Variovorax paradoxus: one gene and its partner. The protein of the gene in region 1 binds, or shares a complex with, the protein of each later gene. Links are inferred from orthologs where the notes say so. Each region holds a gene or a part of one and is shown in the gene's direction. Other genes may lie near its edges. The genes, in order: pmbA and tldD.

Region 1 (7,010 bases):
CTGGCGCTGCTGCCGACCTTCATCGTCGGCGCGGCCTTAAAGGCCGGTTCGCTCGTTAACGTCGGAGTCGGCCAGGCCGCCGCGCAGGAGTTTGTCTACGTCGCTCATCCGGAGGGGCGTCGCGCATCGGCCAAGCTGCGCGCACTCGTCGACTGCCTGCGCGAGGCCTTCGGCGACCCGCCATACTGGGATGCGGTGGGCTGAGCAGGCCCGGCAGGATCAGTGCATCGCGGTGCGATGCCGCGCGAGGTCGTCGCGCACCATCCGGGCGATTCAACGACTTGCGGCTTGCAAGAGTGCATCCGCGAAGCGGACCTTCTTGAACATCAGCTCATGGCCGGCTGTAGCCGGTCGCGGCCAGGCAGCTTCGAGCCCACGAAGCGGTCTTTTGATCTTCGCTGAACCAGACGTTCAACGCCCTTTCATTGAATGGGTGAGAGCACTGTCACGTCCGGCAGCGTGATATTGCGGGGATTTTCAATCCCGGTGTCACAAACGCCTCCCGCTGGACGTCTTCCTCGCATGGACGCCCACGGGGGGCGTTCCTTTTGACTCCCTTTACCGAGGAATCGACCATGAAGATCGTCATCATCGGAGGCTCTGGCCTCATCGGCTCCAAGCTTGCCGCGCGCCTGCGCGACGCGGGCCACGAGGTCAACGCGGCCTCACCCTCCACGGGCGTCAACACGCTCACCGGCGAAGGCCTGAAGGCCGCGCTGGCGGGTGCCAACGTGGTCGTCGACGTCGCGAATTCGCCTTCGTTCGAGGACGAGCCGGCGCTCCGTTTCTTCGACACCGCCGGGCGCAACCTGCTGGCGGCGGCTGCGGAGGCCGGCGTGGCGCACCATGTCGCGCTGTCGGTGGTCGGCACCGATCGCCTGCTGGCCAGCGGCTATTTCCGCGCCAAGCAGCGCCAGGAGGAACTGATCGAGGCCTCGCCCGTGCCTTACACCATCGTGCAGGCCACGCAGTTCTTCGAATTCGTGGCCGGTATCGCCGACGGGAGCGTGCGCGGCGGCGAAGTGCGGCTGTCGAACGCGCTGATACAACCGATGGCGGCGGACGACGTCGCTGCCGCGCTTGCCGCCGTGGTGACCGAGCCGCCCGCGCAAGGCCGGATCGAGATCGCGGGGCCAGAGGCCTTGCCGCTCGACGCGCTGGTGCGCCGCCTGTTCGCAGCGACCGGCGATAAGCGGCCGGTTGTCACCGATGCCGGGGCAAGCTATTTCGGCGTGCAGCTCGACGACCGCTCGCTGACGCCCGGCGCCGCCCCGCGCCTCGGGGCGACCCGCTTCGAGGACTGGCTTGCGCAGCGCGCGCGGGCCTGAGCCGCCGGCTACTTGCCTGTCCATCTATTCATTCATTCATTCAAGGCCCGCGATGCGGGTCGCAAAGGCAACCGATGACCCGCTTTCAGAAGACCTGCATTTCCCTCGGCCTCGCGCTAGGCGCGTTCGCCGCGATGCCCGCCCTGGCGGCACCCGAAGCCGCCGCGACCGTGCTCATGGCGAAGGACCTGGCGGACATGCCCGGCAAGGAGGCGATCTCGTTCATCGTCGACTTTCCACCGGGCTCCGTGGACCCGGTCCACCGCCACGACGCCCATGCCTTCATCTACGTGCTCGAAGGATCGATCGTGATGGGCGTGAAGGGCGGCAAGGAGGTCACGCTGATTCCCGGCCAGACCTTCTACGAAGGCCCGACCGACATCCATACCGTCGGCCGCAACGCCAGCGCCACCAAGCCCGCGAAGTTCCTCGTGACGATGGTCAAGGACAAGGGCGCGCCCTTGCTCACGCTGGTCAAGTAGCGCGCGGCGCCCGGATCGCCGACTTGGGCCTGAAGGCCTTGCAGACCGTGTCGTCCGTTTCCAGGTACGGCCCGCCGATCAGGTCGATGCAGTAGGGCACCGCCGCGAAGATGCCGGGCACGACCTGCACGCCTTCGGTGTCCCTGAGCCCTTCGAGCGTTTCGGCGATCGACTTCGGCTGCCCCGGCAGGTTGATGATCAGGCTCTTGTCGCGGATCACCGCCACTTGGCGCGACAGGATCGCGGTGGGCACGAAGCGCAGGCTGATCTGGCGCATCTGCTCGCCGAAGCCGGGCATTTCCTTGTGGGCCACGGCCAGGGTGGCCTCGGGCGTCACGTCGCGCAGGGCCGGGCCGGTGCCGCCGGTGGTCAGCACCAGCGAGCAGCCGGCGCTCACCAGCTCGATCAGCGTGGCGCTGATGAGGGCCGCTTCGTCGGGAATCAGCCGGGCCTCGAAATCGATCGGGTTCTTCAGCGCCCGGCCCAGCCAGGCCTGCAGCGAGGGCAGGCCCTTGTCCTCGTAGGTGCCGCTGGAGGCGCGGTCGCTGATGGAGACGATGCCGATGCGGACGGAGTCAGGAGTGGTCATGCGTCCTCTTCCCGGTCTTGCGCAGCCGCCGCAGCCGCATGGTCCGCACCACCGTGCACCGCGAGTTGCGCACGCACCAGCTGGAAGATCTCGCGGTAGGCCTTGCCCTGGCGCGGCGCTTCGCCGGCCGGGCCGGCCTTCAGGTCCTTGCGGGCCTGGCGCACCAGGGCGCGCAACTGCTGGGAATCGGTGGCGGGGTGGGTTTCGATCCAGCCGCCCAGCGCGTCGTCGTCGGCAATCAGCCGGTCGCGCCAGCGCTCGGCCTCGTGCAGCGCGGCGGTCTCGGCCGCGGGCACGCTGTTCTGCTCGGTCAGGGCGAGCTTCACGGCCTCCAGCACTTCGGGTTCGAGCTTGCGCATCAGCTTGCCGATGAACTGCATCTGGCGGCGCTTGCCTTCGAAATTGGTGATGCGCTTGGCCTCGGCGACGGCGTCGACCAGTTTTTCGCTCAGCGGGAGCGCGTCGAAGAGTGCGGCGCGCAGGCCGAGCAGTTCGGTGCCGAGCTTCTGCAGTTCGTCGCTCTCGCGCTTGAGGTCGGTGCGGCTGGCGTCGTCGGTGCCCTTGAGCTCGCGCTTGAGCTCCAGGTCGAGTTCGCTGCCTTCGGCGACGAACTGGCCACGGACGAAATAGCCTTTTTTGGGTTTGCGGGACATGGAGTGGATTCTGGGCCGCACCGTGCGGCGTTGCAACGCGTGCAATGCGCAGTGGGAAGTTGAAGGAAAAACGTGAAACAGGGGGCGCAAGTATCATAGCCACCACATGACGACATCCTCCTCGCGCGCCGATTCCGGCTTCGCCTACAGCCGCTCCTTCTTCGAAAACCTGGTCGACACGGCCCTGGCCCACGCCAAAAAGCTCGGTGCCACCGATGCCGGCGCCGAGGCCTCCGAGGGCTGCGGCCTCAGCGTCTCGGTGCGCAAGGGCGAGCTAGAGAACGTGGAGCGCAACCGCGACAAGTCGCTGGGCATCACGGTCTACGTGGGCCACCGCCGCGGCAACGCCAGCACCTCCGACTTCTCCGAGGCCGCCATCGCCCAGACCGTGCAGGCGGCCTACGACATCGCCCGCTTCACCGCCGAAGACCCGGTCAGCGGCCTTCCCGATGAAGAGGATATTGCCAAGGAGCACCCCGAACTCGACCTGTTCCACCCCTGGAGCGTGACCAGCGAAGAAGCAGCCACACTCGCGCTCGAATGCGAAGAGGCGGCGCTTTCGACCGACAAGCGCATCACCAACAGCGAAGGCGCGGGCGTCTCGGCCCAGCAGAGCCACTTCTTCAGCGCCCACACGCACGGTTTCCGCGGCGGCTACGCGAGTTCCAGGCATTCGATGTCGGTGGCGCCCATCGCCGGCAAGGGCGACGACATGCAGCGCGACTCCTGGTACAGCTCCATGCGCTCGGCCGGCGAACTGGCCAGCCCGCAGGCGGTGGGCCGCTATGCCGCCGAGCGGGCGCTGAGCCGGCTCAAGTCGCGCAAGATCAAGACCACCGAATGCCCGGTGCTGTTCGAGTCGCCGCTGGCCGTGGGCCTGCTGGGCGGGCTGGTGCAGGCCGTGAGCGGCGGGGCGCTGTACCGCAAGAGCACTTTCCTGCTCGATTCGCTCGGCAAGCCGGTGCTGCCGAAGCACGTCGACGTGGCCGAAGACCCGCACGTCCTGCGCGGCAAGGGCAGCTCGCCCTTCGACGACGAAGGCGTGGTGACCCGGGCGCGCAAGGTGGTGGACGCCGGCCGGCTCGAAGGCTACTTTCTCTCGACCTATTCCGCGCGCAAGCTTGGCATGAAGACCACCGGCAACGCCGGCGGCTCGCACAACCTGATCCTGAGCTCGCGCCTCACCAAGGCTGGCGACGACCTCGACGCCATGCTCGCCAAGCTCGGCACGGGCCTCTTCGTGATCGAGCTGATGGGGCAGGGCGTGAACTACGTGACCGGCGACTACTCGCGCGGCGCGAGCGGCTTCTGGGTCGAGAAGGGCCGCATTGCCTTCCCGGTGCATGAGATCACCATTGCCGGCAACTTGAAGGACATGCTGATGGGCATCGAGGCCATCGGCGCCGATGCCTACACCTTCGGCGCCAAGACCACGGGCTCGGTCCTGGTCAACCGCATGAAGGTGGCCGGCAGCTGAGAAGGTGAGAATGAACCTGCTGCGCACCCCGATCTCGCATCTGCGGTCCTCACCGTACGCGAGTACGGTTCCGGTCCTCGACGCAAGCTCGGGGCGCTCGCGACGGTTCCTTCACACCTTCTGAGCGCACCACGCTCGTCCTTCAGACGATGCGCACCGACAGGTTCGGCAGGCCGTCGATGTGGATCTCGATCACATCGCCGCGCACCACCGGACCCACGTTCTCGGGCGTGCCCGAGTAGATGATGTCGCCGGGCATCAGCTCGAAAGCCTGCGACAGGCGGCTGATCTGCTCAGCCACCGACCAGATCATGTACTTGAGCGTGGCGTTCTGCTTGGTCTGGCCGTTCACCTTGAGCCAGATCGCGCCGTCGGTGTAGTGGCCGACCTTGGCCACGGGATGGATCGGTCCGATGGGCGCCGAACGGTCGAAGCTCTTGCCGATTTCCCAGGGCTTCTTCTGGTCGCCCATCTCGCGCTGCAGGTCGCGCCGGGTCATGTCCAGGCCGAGCGAATAGCCGTAGACCAGGTCCAGCGCATCCGCTGCCGCGATGTTGCGCCCGCCCTTGCCGAGCGCGACCACCAGTTCCACTTCGTAGTGGTAGTTCTTGGTGAGCGAGGGGTACGGATGGTCGGCCACGGTGCCGGGCGTGACGACCTGGATCGCGTCCGCCGGTTTCTGGAAGAAGAAGGGCGGTTCGCGGTTGGGGTCGGAACCCATCTCGCGCGCATGGGCCGCATAGTTGCGGCCGATGCAGTAGATGCGGCGCACCGGAAACGCCTGCTCGCTGCCGACGATCGGCACCGTGGCCTGCGTCACCGCGAAGGGCGTTTGCGCCGAGCGCGATGCGCCACCGGCAGGCAGCGCGCAGCCGGCCATGGCGCTGGCGGCCACGGCGGCGGAGCCAGCCAGCAGGCCGCGTCGTGAATTGGACATGATCTTTGTCTCCTGGATCTTTGATGAAAAGCGATGAAGGCCGGCCGCAGCCAGCCGGGCCATTCTGGAACGCGCCGCGGCGGCGCTTGCGTACGCATCTACGCAAAAACAGCACGCAGGCAACACGCGATGCCGCCAACAGCTCGGGCAGCGGCTTACCATCGCGCCATGTCGGCCCTTCCATCCAGCAGCCTGCGCCTCTACGGCATGCAGGAGCGCGCGAACCACCTCGACTTCGACATCCGCTTCGAAGGCGCGCGCGACGTGCTCGCGCGGCCGCACCGGCACGAGTATTTCCAGATCCAGGTCAGCATCGACGGCGGCTCGCAGCAGGTGATCGGCGGCGCGGTGCGCCCGTTCACCGCGGGGCACCTGAGCTTCGTGCTGCCTTACCGCGTGCACGTGGTGCCGCATCCGCCCGGCGCGCGCTATGCCATCGTGAACTTCGACCAGGGCTTTCTCTGGCCCGAGCTGGCGGTCGAGGCGCTCGACCTGGAAGAAGTGCCGGCCGCGCGCCAGCCCGAACTCGCGCCCTTCCTGTTCCAGGAATACGTGGACTTTCACTTCGGCGATGCCGATTTCGTGCGCATTCTTGCTTGGCTCGACGAGCTCGCCGTGCTGAACCGGGAGCGGCGCTTCGGCGCCGTGGGCGCGATCCGCGGCATCCTGCTGCAGCTGATGGCGCTGGCCTGCAGCCGGCACGAGGGGCCGCTGCTCGCACAGGCGGCGCTGCAGGGCGGCCGCAGCGCGGGCCACGATGCGCTGCAGCGCGTGATGCGCTACGTGCGCGAGCACCTGGGCGAGGAAATGTCGCTCAACGATGCCGCGGCGGCGGCGATGCTCTCGCCCAACTATCTCGCGCACCTGCTCAAGAAGCAGACCCGCCGCACCTTCACCGAACTGGTGACTGAACGCCGCCTCGAGCGTGCGAAGGAGCTGCTGGTCACGTCGAACGCCCGCATCGGCGACATTGCGCGGCAGTGCGGCTTCGGCGACGCGGTCTACTTCGCCCGCCGCTTCAGGCTGCAGAACGGCGTCACGCCGCGGCAGTTCCGCAGCCAGGCCGATGCCGGGCTGGACAAGGCGGCGCAGGCGCTTTCCAGCCGCTAAGGCCGCGCGCCGCGGAGCGCTTCGGCCATTGCATCCACGACGGCGGCATTGGCCACATCCTGCAGCCGCACCACGCCCACGGGCGGCAGGTTCCACTGCAGGCGCTGGGGCATCACGCGCGCGCCGCTCGCATCGGCCACCTCCTGCGCAATGTCGTCGGGCAGGATGGTGATCGCGTCGGGCATGTGCCGCAGCACCGACACCAGCGTCTTGTGCGCGTAGGCCTCCAGCAGCGGCACCGGCACCGGTTGCCCGGCCGAGGCGAAGATCGAATGGATCATCTGGCGGATCGGCGTGTCCGCCGGCGGGAAGATCCAGTGCAGGGACACGAAGGCCTCCCAGTCCAGCCCGCGCCGCAGCAGCCGCTGGGCGGCCGTGCGCGACACCACGAGGCGCGGCTCCTGCTTGTAGAGGAACTGCTGTGCCAGCCCGGC
Region 2 (6,991 bases), 2.8 Mb from region 1 along the record:
GGCGCGCTTTCCCGGCTGCGAGCCGCTGGTGATCTCGGTCTTCGGCGATGAGGAAAACGTGCTTGCCAGCATCGAGGCGGGCGCCGTCGGCTACATCCACAAGGACGCCGCGCCGGAAGACATTGCCCAGACCATCGTGGAGATGAAGGCCGGTGCCTCGCCGATCTCGCCCATGATCGCGCGGCGGGTGCTGGCCAAGTACCGCAGCCTGCAGCTGGCGGGAACGCTCGCCGCCGCCCCGCCGGAGGCCGCCCTCGGCAACACCGCGCCCAGCCTGCTGTCCGCTCGCGAGCACGAGGTGCTGACCTTGATAGCGCGCGGTTTTTCCTACGCCGAGATTGCACGCCTCAAGGGCCTGAGCGTGCACACCGTGCAGACGCACATCAAGAATCTCTACGGCAAGCTGGCCGTGCACTCCAAGAGCGAGGCCGTGTTCGAGGCCACACGCCTCGGCCTGTTGTCCCACCCGGGGTGAGCCGCGTGGCCGGACGCATGTTCGGGCGGGCGGGCAAGGCTCTTGCTGCGCTGTGGCTCGTGGCAGCACTGATGCTGGCGGCGCAACCGGCCGGGGCCGCGCCGGCCGAGGGCGCGATCGAACTGCGCCGCGGCACCGTGTGGACCACCATCGACGGCGCCACGCACAAGGCGGCCGTCGAACTCTCCTACCACTGGGACCGCCAGCACGGCGGACGCCCCGGCTACGCGACCTTCGAGCTGCCGTTCGCCCTCGACGCCGAGCCCGAGGTGCCCTGGGGCATCTTCATTCCGCGCGCCGGCAATGTGCTGGAGGTCTGGCTCAACGACGCGCTGCTGCAGGTCTACGGCGACCCGGCCAGCGGCAACGGGGCGGACTACGCCAAGGCGCCGCTCTACGTGCCGGTGCCGGGGCACTTGCTGAAGGCCGGCGAGAACCGCCTGCAGGTTCGCATACGCGCCGACAGCGCCCGCAGGGCCGGGCTTTCGCGCGTGACCATCGGAGCCGCGACGCCGGTGCGCACCGATCTCTTCGAGAGCGCCTATGCCTGGCGCTTCACCGGCTCGGTGCTCCTGACCGCCTTCAGCCTGATCGTCGGCAGCATCGCACTGGCGCTGTGGCTCACGCAGGTGGACGCCGCCGCCACCGGATGGCGCCGGCGCGACAGCCTCTATTTCTGGGCCGCGCTGGCCGAGTTCTGCTGGGCGATCCGGGTGGCCGACGGCGTGATTGCCGAACCGCCGCTTCCCTGGGGTGCCTGGGGCGTGCTCATGGCCACCTGCTATGCGAGCTGGGCCGCGTCGGCCATGATGTTCTGCTATCACCTCGCGGGCTGGGACGGCAACCCGCGCATGCGCTGGCTGCGCTGGCCGACGGCAGGCATGGTGGCTGGAACCTTCGCGGCGAGTGCCATCGCGCTGCACCGCGAAGAGCCCTACTGGCTGACCGGCTGGCTCGCGCTGGAGATCGGGTTCGTTGCGCTGTTCGTCGGCGCCTTTGCCGTGGCCACCATCCGGCGGCCGAACGCGGGACGCCTGCTCGTGGCCGCGGCCGCGCTGGTGACGCTGGGCTTCGGCACCCGCGACTGGCTCGTGATCCGCCTGAGCGACGCCTACGGCGAGACCACCTGGGTGCGCTATTCCTCCGTGTTCTTCGGCATCGCGCTGCTGCTGATCGTCTTGCGGCGCTTCCACGCCGCGAGCGTCCAGGCGCGCGGCTCAGTCGCCGCCCTGGCCGAACGCGTCGCGCAGCGCGAGCGCGAACTCGCATCCACCTTCGCCGCGCTGGAACAGGTGGCGCGCGACCAGGCGCGCACCCACGAGCGCGAACGCATCCTGCGCGACATGCACGACGGCGTGGGCTCGCACATCAGCTCGGCCATCCGGCAGCTGCAATCGGGCCAGGCCAGTCCGGAGGAATTGCTGCGGACGCTGCGCGACTCGCTCGACCAGCTCAAGCTGGCCATCGACTCCATTCATCTGCCGCCGGGCGACGTCGGTGCGCTACTGGCGGCGCTGCGCTACCGGCTGGAGCCGCGCCTGGCGGCCGCGGGCATTCAGTTCGAATGGGCGGTAGAGGAAGTGCCCGAGGTGAAGCGGCTCGACGCGCAGGCCATGCGGCAATTGCAGTTCCTGCTGTTCGAGGCGATTTCCAACGTGCTGCAGCATGCCCAGGCGAAGACCCTCCGGATCGAAGCCGAAGCGGTGGCCGGCACCGTGCAGCTGCGCGTGATCGACGACGGCCGGGGCTTCGACGCGCTGCAGATGCCCCGGGCGCTTGCGGAGCGCGCCGCCGCCATCGGCGCCCGGCTGGCGCTCGAAAGCCGACCGGGGCGCACGGTCGTTCAGCTCGGCTTCGGCTGAGGTGCGCCGCGGGGCGCGGATAATCCGCCCCCATGTCCGCAGTGTTCAACCAGCCCTCCCTGGCGCGCCGGGTCGCGCCCATCTTCCAGGGCTTCGACGGCTTTCTGGCCTTCGCCGTGCTGCTGCTGGCCTTTGCCGGGCTGCTGACCATGTATTCGTCGGGCTACGACCATGGCTCGCGCTTCGCCGACCACGGCCGCAACATGCTGCTGGCGGGCTTCATCATGTTCGTGGTGGCCCAGGTGCCGCCGCAGCGGCTGATGCTGGCCGCCGTGCCGCTCTATACGATGGGCGTGGCGCTGCTGGTGGCGGTGGCGCTGTTCGGCATCACCAAGAAGGGCGCGCAGCGCTGGATCAACGTGGGCGTGGTGATCCAGCCGAGCGAAATCCTCAAGATCGCGATGCCGCTGATGCTGGCCTGGTGGTTCCAGCGCCGCGAAGGCCAACTGCGGCCGCTCGACTTCGTGGTGGCCACGGTGCTGCTGGCGGTGCCGGTCGGGCTCATCATGAAGCAGCCCGACCTGGGCACCTCGCTGCTGGTGCTGGCGGCCGGCATGGCGGTGATCTTCTTTGCCGGGCTGCCGTGGAAGCTGATCGTGCCGCCGGTGGTGCTCGGTGCCGTGGCGGTCACGCTGATCGTGGGCTTCGAGTCGCAGCTGTGCGCCGACGGCGTCGACTGGCGCGTGCTGCATGACTACCAGAAGCAGCGCGTGTGCACGCTGCTCGACCCCAGCAAGGACCCGCTGGGCAAGGGCTTCCACATCATCCAGGGCATGATCGCCATCGGCTCGGGCGGGGTCGGCGGCAAGGGCTTCATGCAGGGCACGCAGACGCACCTCGAATTCATTCCCGAGCGCACCACCGACTTCATCTTTGCCGCCTATTCCGAGGAATTCGGTCTGGTGGGCAACCTCACGCTGATCGCGGCCTTCATCCTGCTGATCTTCCGCGGGCTGGCCATCGCCGCCACGGCGCAGACCCTGTTCTCGCGCCTGCTCGCGGGCGCGGTCACGATGATTTTCTTCACCTATGCCTTCGTCAACATGGGCATGGTGAGCGGCATCCTGCCGGTGGTGGGCGTGCCGCTGCCGTTCATCAGCTATGGCGGCACCGCCATGGTCACGCTGGGGCTGGGGCTGGGCATCCTGATGTCGATCGCCCGGGCCCGGAAGCTGGCCCAGAGCTAATTCCAGAAACACCGAGGAACCGGCTTTGCCGGGCCTCTGGTGTTGCCCCCGGTAGGGGGTGGGCGAAAGCGACACGAAGTGCGCGAAGCCTGGGGGCGAGCAATAATCAGGCATGATCTCTCGCGAACCCACCATCGAGCGCCTCGCCACGGCGCAACAGCTCCTGCTCACGCCCTTCGGCCTCGACGAATCGCATTTGAGCAAGGCCCTGGCCGAGATCACCTCCCACCGGGTGGACGACGCCGACCTGTACTTCCAGTACACGCGCAGCGAAGGCTGGAGCCTCGAAGAGGGCATCGTCAAGACCGGCAGCTTCAGCATCGACCAGGGCGTCGGCGTGCGCGCGGTCAGCGGCGAGAAAACCGCCTTCGCCTATTCGGACGACATTTCCGAGGCCTCGCTGCTCGACGCGGCCCGCACGGTGCGTTCGATTTCTTCCGCCGGCCGCACCGGCCGCGTGAAGACGCCAGCCCGCAAGATCGCCTCGAGCCGTTCGCTCTACAACGGCGTCGACCCCATCTCCACCCTCGACAGCACGGCCAAGGTCAAGCTGCTCGAAAAGGTCGAGAAGCTGGCGCGTTCGCGCGATCCGCGCGTGGCGCAGGTCATGGCGGGCCTGGCGAGCGAGTACGATGTGGTGCTGGTGGCGCGCGCCGACGGCACGCTGGCGGCCGATGTGCGCCCGCTGGTGCGCCTGTCGGTCACCGTGATCGCCGAGCAGAACGGCCGGCGCGAGGTCGGCTCGGGCGGCGGCGGCGGGCGCTTCGGCCTCGCCTATTTCAACGACGCGCAGATCGCCGAATACGTCGACCAGGCCGTGAAGGCCGCACTGACCAACCTCGATGCCCGCCCGGCCCCGGCTGGCGAGATGACCGTGGTGCTCGGCTCCGGCTGGCCCGGCATCCTGCTGCACGAAGCCATCGGCCACGGCCTGGAAGGCGACTTCAACCGCAAGGGCTCGAGCGCCTTCTCGGGCCGCATTGGCCAGCGCGTGGCCGCCAAGGGCGTGACGGTGCTCGACGACGGCACCATTGCCGACCGCCGCGGCTCGCTCAACGTCGACGACGAGGGCAACGCCAGCCAGCGCAACGTGCTCATCGAGGACGGCATCCTCAAGGGCTACATCCAGGATTCGCTCAACGCGCGCCTCATGAAGGTCAAGCCCACGGGCAACGGCCGCCGCGAGAGCTATGCCCACGTGCCGATGCCGCGCATGACCAACACCTACATGCTCGGCGGCGACAAGGACCCGAAGGAAATCGTGGCCAGCATCAAGAAGGGCCTCTACGCCACCAACTTCGGCGGCGGGCAGGTCGACATCACGAGCGGCAAGTTCGTGTTCTCGGCCAGCGAGGCCTTCTGGGTCGAGAACGGCAAGATCCAGTACCCGGTCAAGGGCGCGACCATCGTGGGCAACGGCCCCGATGCACTCACCCGCGTGACCATGATCGGCAACGACATGGCGCTCGACTCGGGCGTGGGCACCTGCGGCAAGGAAGGCCAGAGCGTGCCGGTCGGCGTCGGCCAGCCCACCTTGCGAATCGATGGTTTGACCGTAGGCGGAACGGCCTGAGGGCTTGCTAAGCTGCGCTCCTCGATTTTTACAAAGAGGAGCATTCGATGACGAGGATCAGGATCAATTCGTCTGCGGCCCTGTGGGCCGTGACTGCCGCGGTGGCATTGTTGGCGACGGCGGGCTGCGCATCCCGCGGCGGTTCGGGCGGCAGCCAGCCCGCGGCGGCGCCTGCTGCCGCGCCGGCGGCACCGGCCCGCGGCGGCGCCAGGGCGGGTATAGATGCCCAGGGCAACGTGGTCGATTCCTCCAAGGTCGAAGCCGGCAGCGGCCGCACCGTCAAGGGCCTCAATGGCTACGAAGGCGAGATCACCGGCAACCCGGCGCGCAACAGCAGGTTCACCCGGCTGCAGATCGGCATGAGCGCCAGGCAGGTCACCGACCTGGCCGGCCCGCCGACCGACCAGGGCGCCTACGTGACGGGCAAGGCCTTCATCCCGTTCTATTTCGGCAGCGACCGCCACCGCTACGAGATGACCTACAAGGGCCAGGGCCGCTTGGTCTTCGCGGGCGGCGGCATGGGCGACTACTCCAGCGGCAACCTGATCTGGATCATTCACAACCCCAGCGAATCCGGCTATCGATGAGCCGTTCGTAGCCGGGCCTATGCCTGGCTTTTTGTTTTCCGTGCTACATTCCGCCCACATGTCCGCCCTCCGCGCTTATTTCTTTGCCTACTTTTGGTTCCCGGTTTCCGGCGGACGAGAGGCGAGCGCGTAAAGCAAACGAACACCCTCCCAAAACCGCCGGCGCCTCAAGCCCCGGCGGTTTTTTTATGCCCTGACGATATTCATTCAAACAAGGAAAGCACCATGAGCACGAACACTGCCCCCGCCAGCGACAACTGGTATGCGAGCGTCGAAAAAACCAGCAAGACCGACGACGAACGCATCAAGGACATCAACGTGCTGCCCCCTCCCGAACATCTGATCCGCTTCTTCCCGATTCGCGGCACGCCGGTCGAAACGCTGATTGAGGGCACCCGGCGCAGCATCCACAACATCATGGCGGGCAAGGACGATCGGCTGCTGGTGGTCATGGGCCCCTGCTCGATCCACGACCCGGCCGCGGCGCTCGAATACGCCCGCCGCCTGAAAGTGGAGCGCGAAAAATACGCCGGCACGCTCGAGATCGTGATGCGCGTGTACTTCGAGAAGCCGCGCACCACGGTCGGCTGGAAGGGCCTGATCAACGATCCGTACCTGGACGAGAGCTTCCGCATCGACGAGGGCCTGCGCATGGCGCGCCAGCTGCTGATCGACATCAACCGGCTCGGCCTGCCGGCGGGCAGCGAGTTCCTCGACGTGATCTCGCCGCAGTACATCGGCGACCTGATCGCCTGGGGCGCCATCGGCGCGCGCACCACCGAAAGCCAGGTGCACCGCGAACTGGCCTCCGGCCTTTCGGCGCCCATCGGCTTCAAGAACGGCACCGACGGCAACATCCGCATCGCCACCGATGCCATCCAGGCGGCGGCGCGCGGCCACCACTTTCTGTCGGTGCACAAGAACGGCCAGGTCGCGATCGTGCAGACCAACGGCAACCGCGACTGCCACGTCATCCTGCGCGGCGGCAAGGCGCCGAACTACGACGCCGCCAGCGTCGAGGCGGCCTGCAAGGACCTCGAAGCGGCCAAGCTGCCGCCCACGCTGATGGTCGACTGCAGCCACGCCAACAGCTCCAAGCAGCACCAGAAGCAGATCGATGTGGCGAAGGACATCGCCAACCAGATCGCCGCGGGCTCGAACCGCGTGTTCGGCGTGATGGTCGAGAGCCATCTGCAGGCCGGCGCGCAGAAGTTCACGCCGGGCAAGGACCAGCTCTCGGGGCTCGAATACGGCAAGAGCATCACCGACGCCTGCCTGGGCTGGGACGATTCGGTGCAGGTGCTCGA

Evidence for each region.
Region 2: the proteins of pmbA (region 1) and tldD are in contact, whole or in part, in a solved structure (PDB 5NJ9), measured with the Escherichia coli proteins. The link is inferred for Variovorax paradoxus from one-to-one orthologs.

The regions. Positions count from the first base shown.
Region 1 is NZ_JAUSXL010000002.1:3,837,871-3,844,880, forward strand. The notes cover bases 2,516-5,343. They hold pmbA (metalloprotease PmbA), read left to right. Parts: upstream 2,516-3,158; coding sequence 3,159-4,529; downstream 4,530-5,343. Other genes in these bases: yjgA (ribosome biogenesis factor YjgA), read right to left, coding at 2,516-3,052; QFZ47_RS21760 (fumarylacetoacetate hydrolase family protein), read right to left, coding at 4,672-5,343. In the rest of the region: QFZ47_RS21730 (LysR family transcriptional regulator), read left to right, coding at 1-204; QFZ47_RS21735 (SDR family oxidoreductase), read left to right, coding at 576-1,328; QFZ47_RS21740 (cupin domain-containing protein), read left to right, coding at 1,403-1,810; mog (molybdopterin adenylyltransferase), read right to left, coding at 1,803-2,399; more of yjgA, read right to left, coding at 2,396-2,515; more of QFZ47_RS21760, read right to left, coding at 5,344-5,466; QFZ47_RS21765 (helix-turn-helix transcriptional regulator), read left to right, coding at 5,674-6,576; QFZ47_RS21770 (LysR family transcriptional regulator), read right to left, coding at 6,573-7,010.
Region 2 is NZ_JAUSXL010000002.1:1,017,075-1,024,065, reverse strand. The notes cover bases 3,058-5,866. They hold tldD (metalloprotease TldD), read left to right. Parts: upstream 3,058-3,636; coding sequence 3,637-5,097; downstream 5,098-5,866. Other genes in these bases: QFZ47_RS08560 (hypothetical protein), read left to right, coding at 5,145-5,684; rodA (rod shape-determining protein RodA), read left to right, coding at 3,058-3,524. In the rest of the region: QFZ47_RS08580 (response regulator transcription factor), read left to right, coding at 1-475; QFZ47_RS08575 (sensor histidine kinase), read left to right, coding at 481-2,337; more of rodA, read left to right, coding at 2,370-3,057; QFZ47_RS08555 (3-deoxy-7-phosphoheptulonate synthase), read left to right, coding at 5,910-6,991. UniProt on the Escherichia coli protein: Metalloprotease involved in CcdA degradation. Suppresses the inhibitory activity of the carbon storage regulator (CsrA).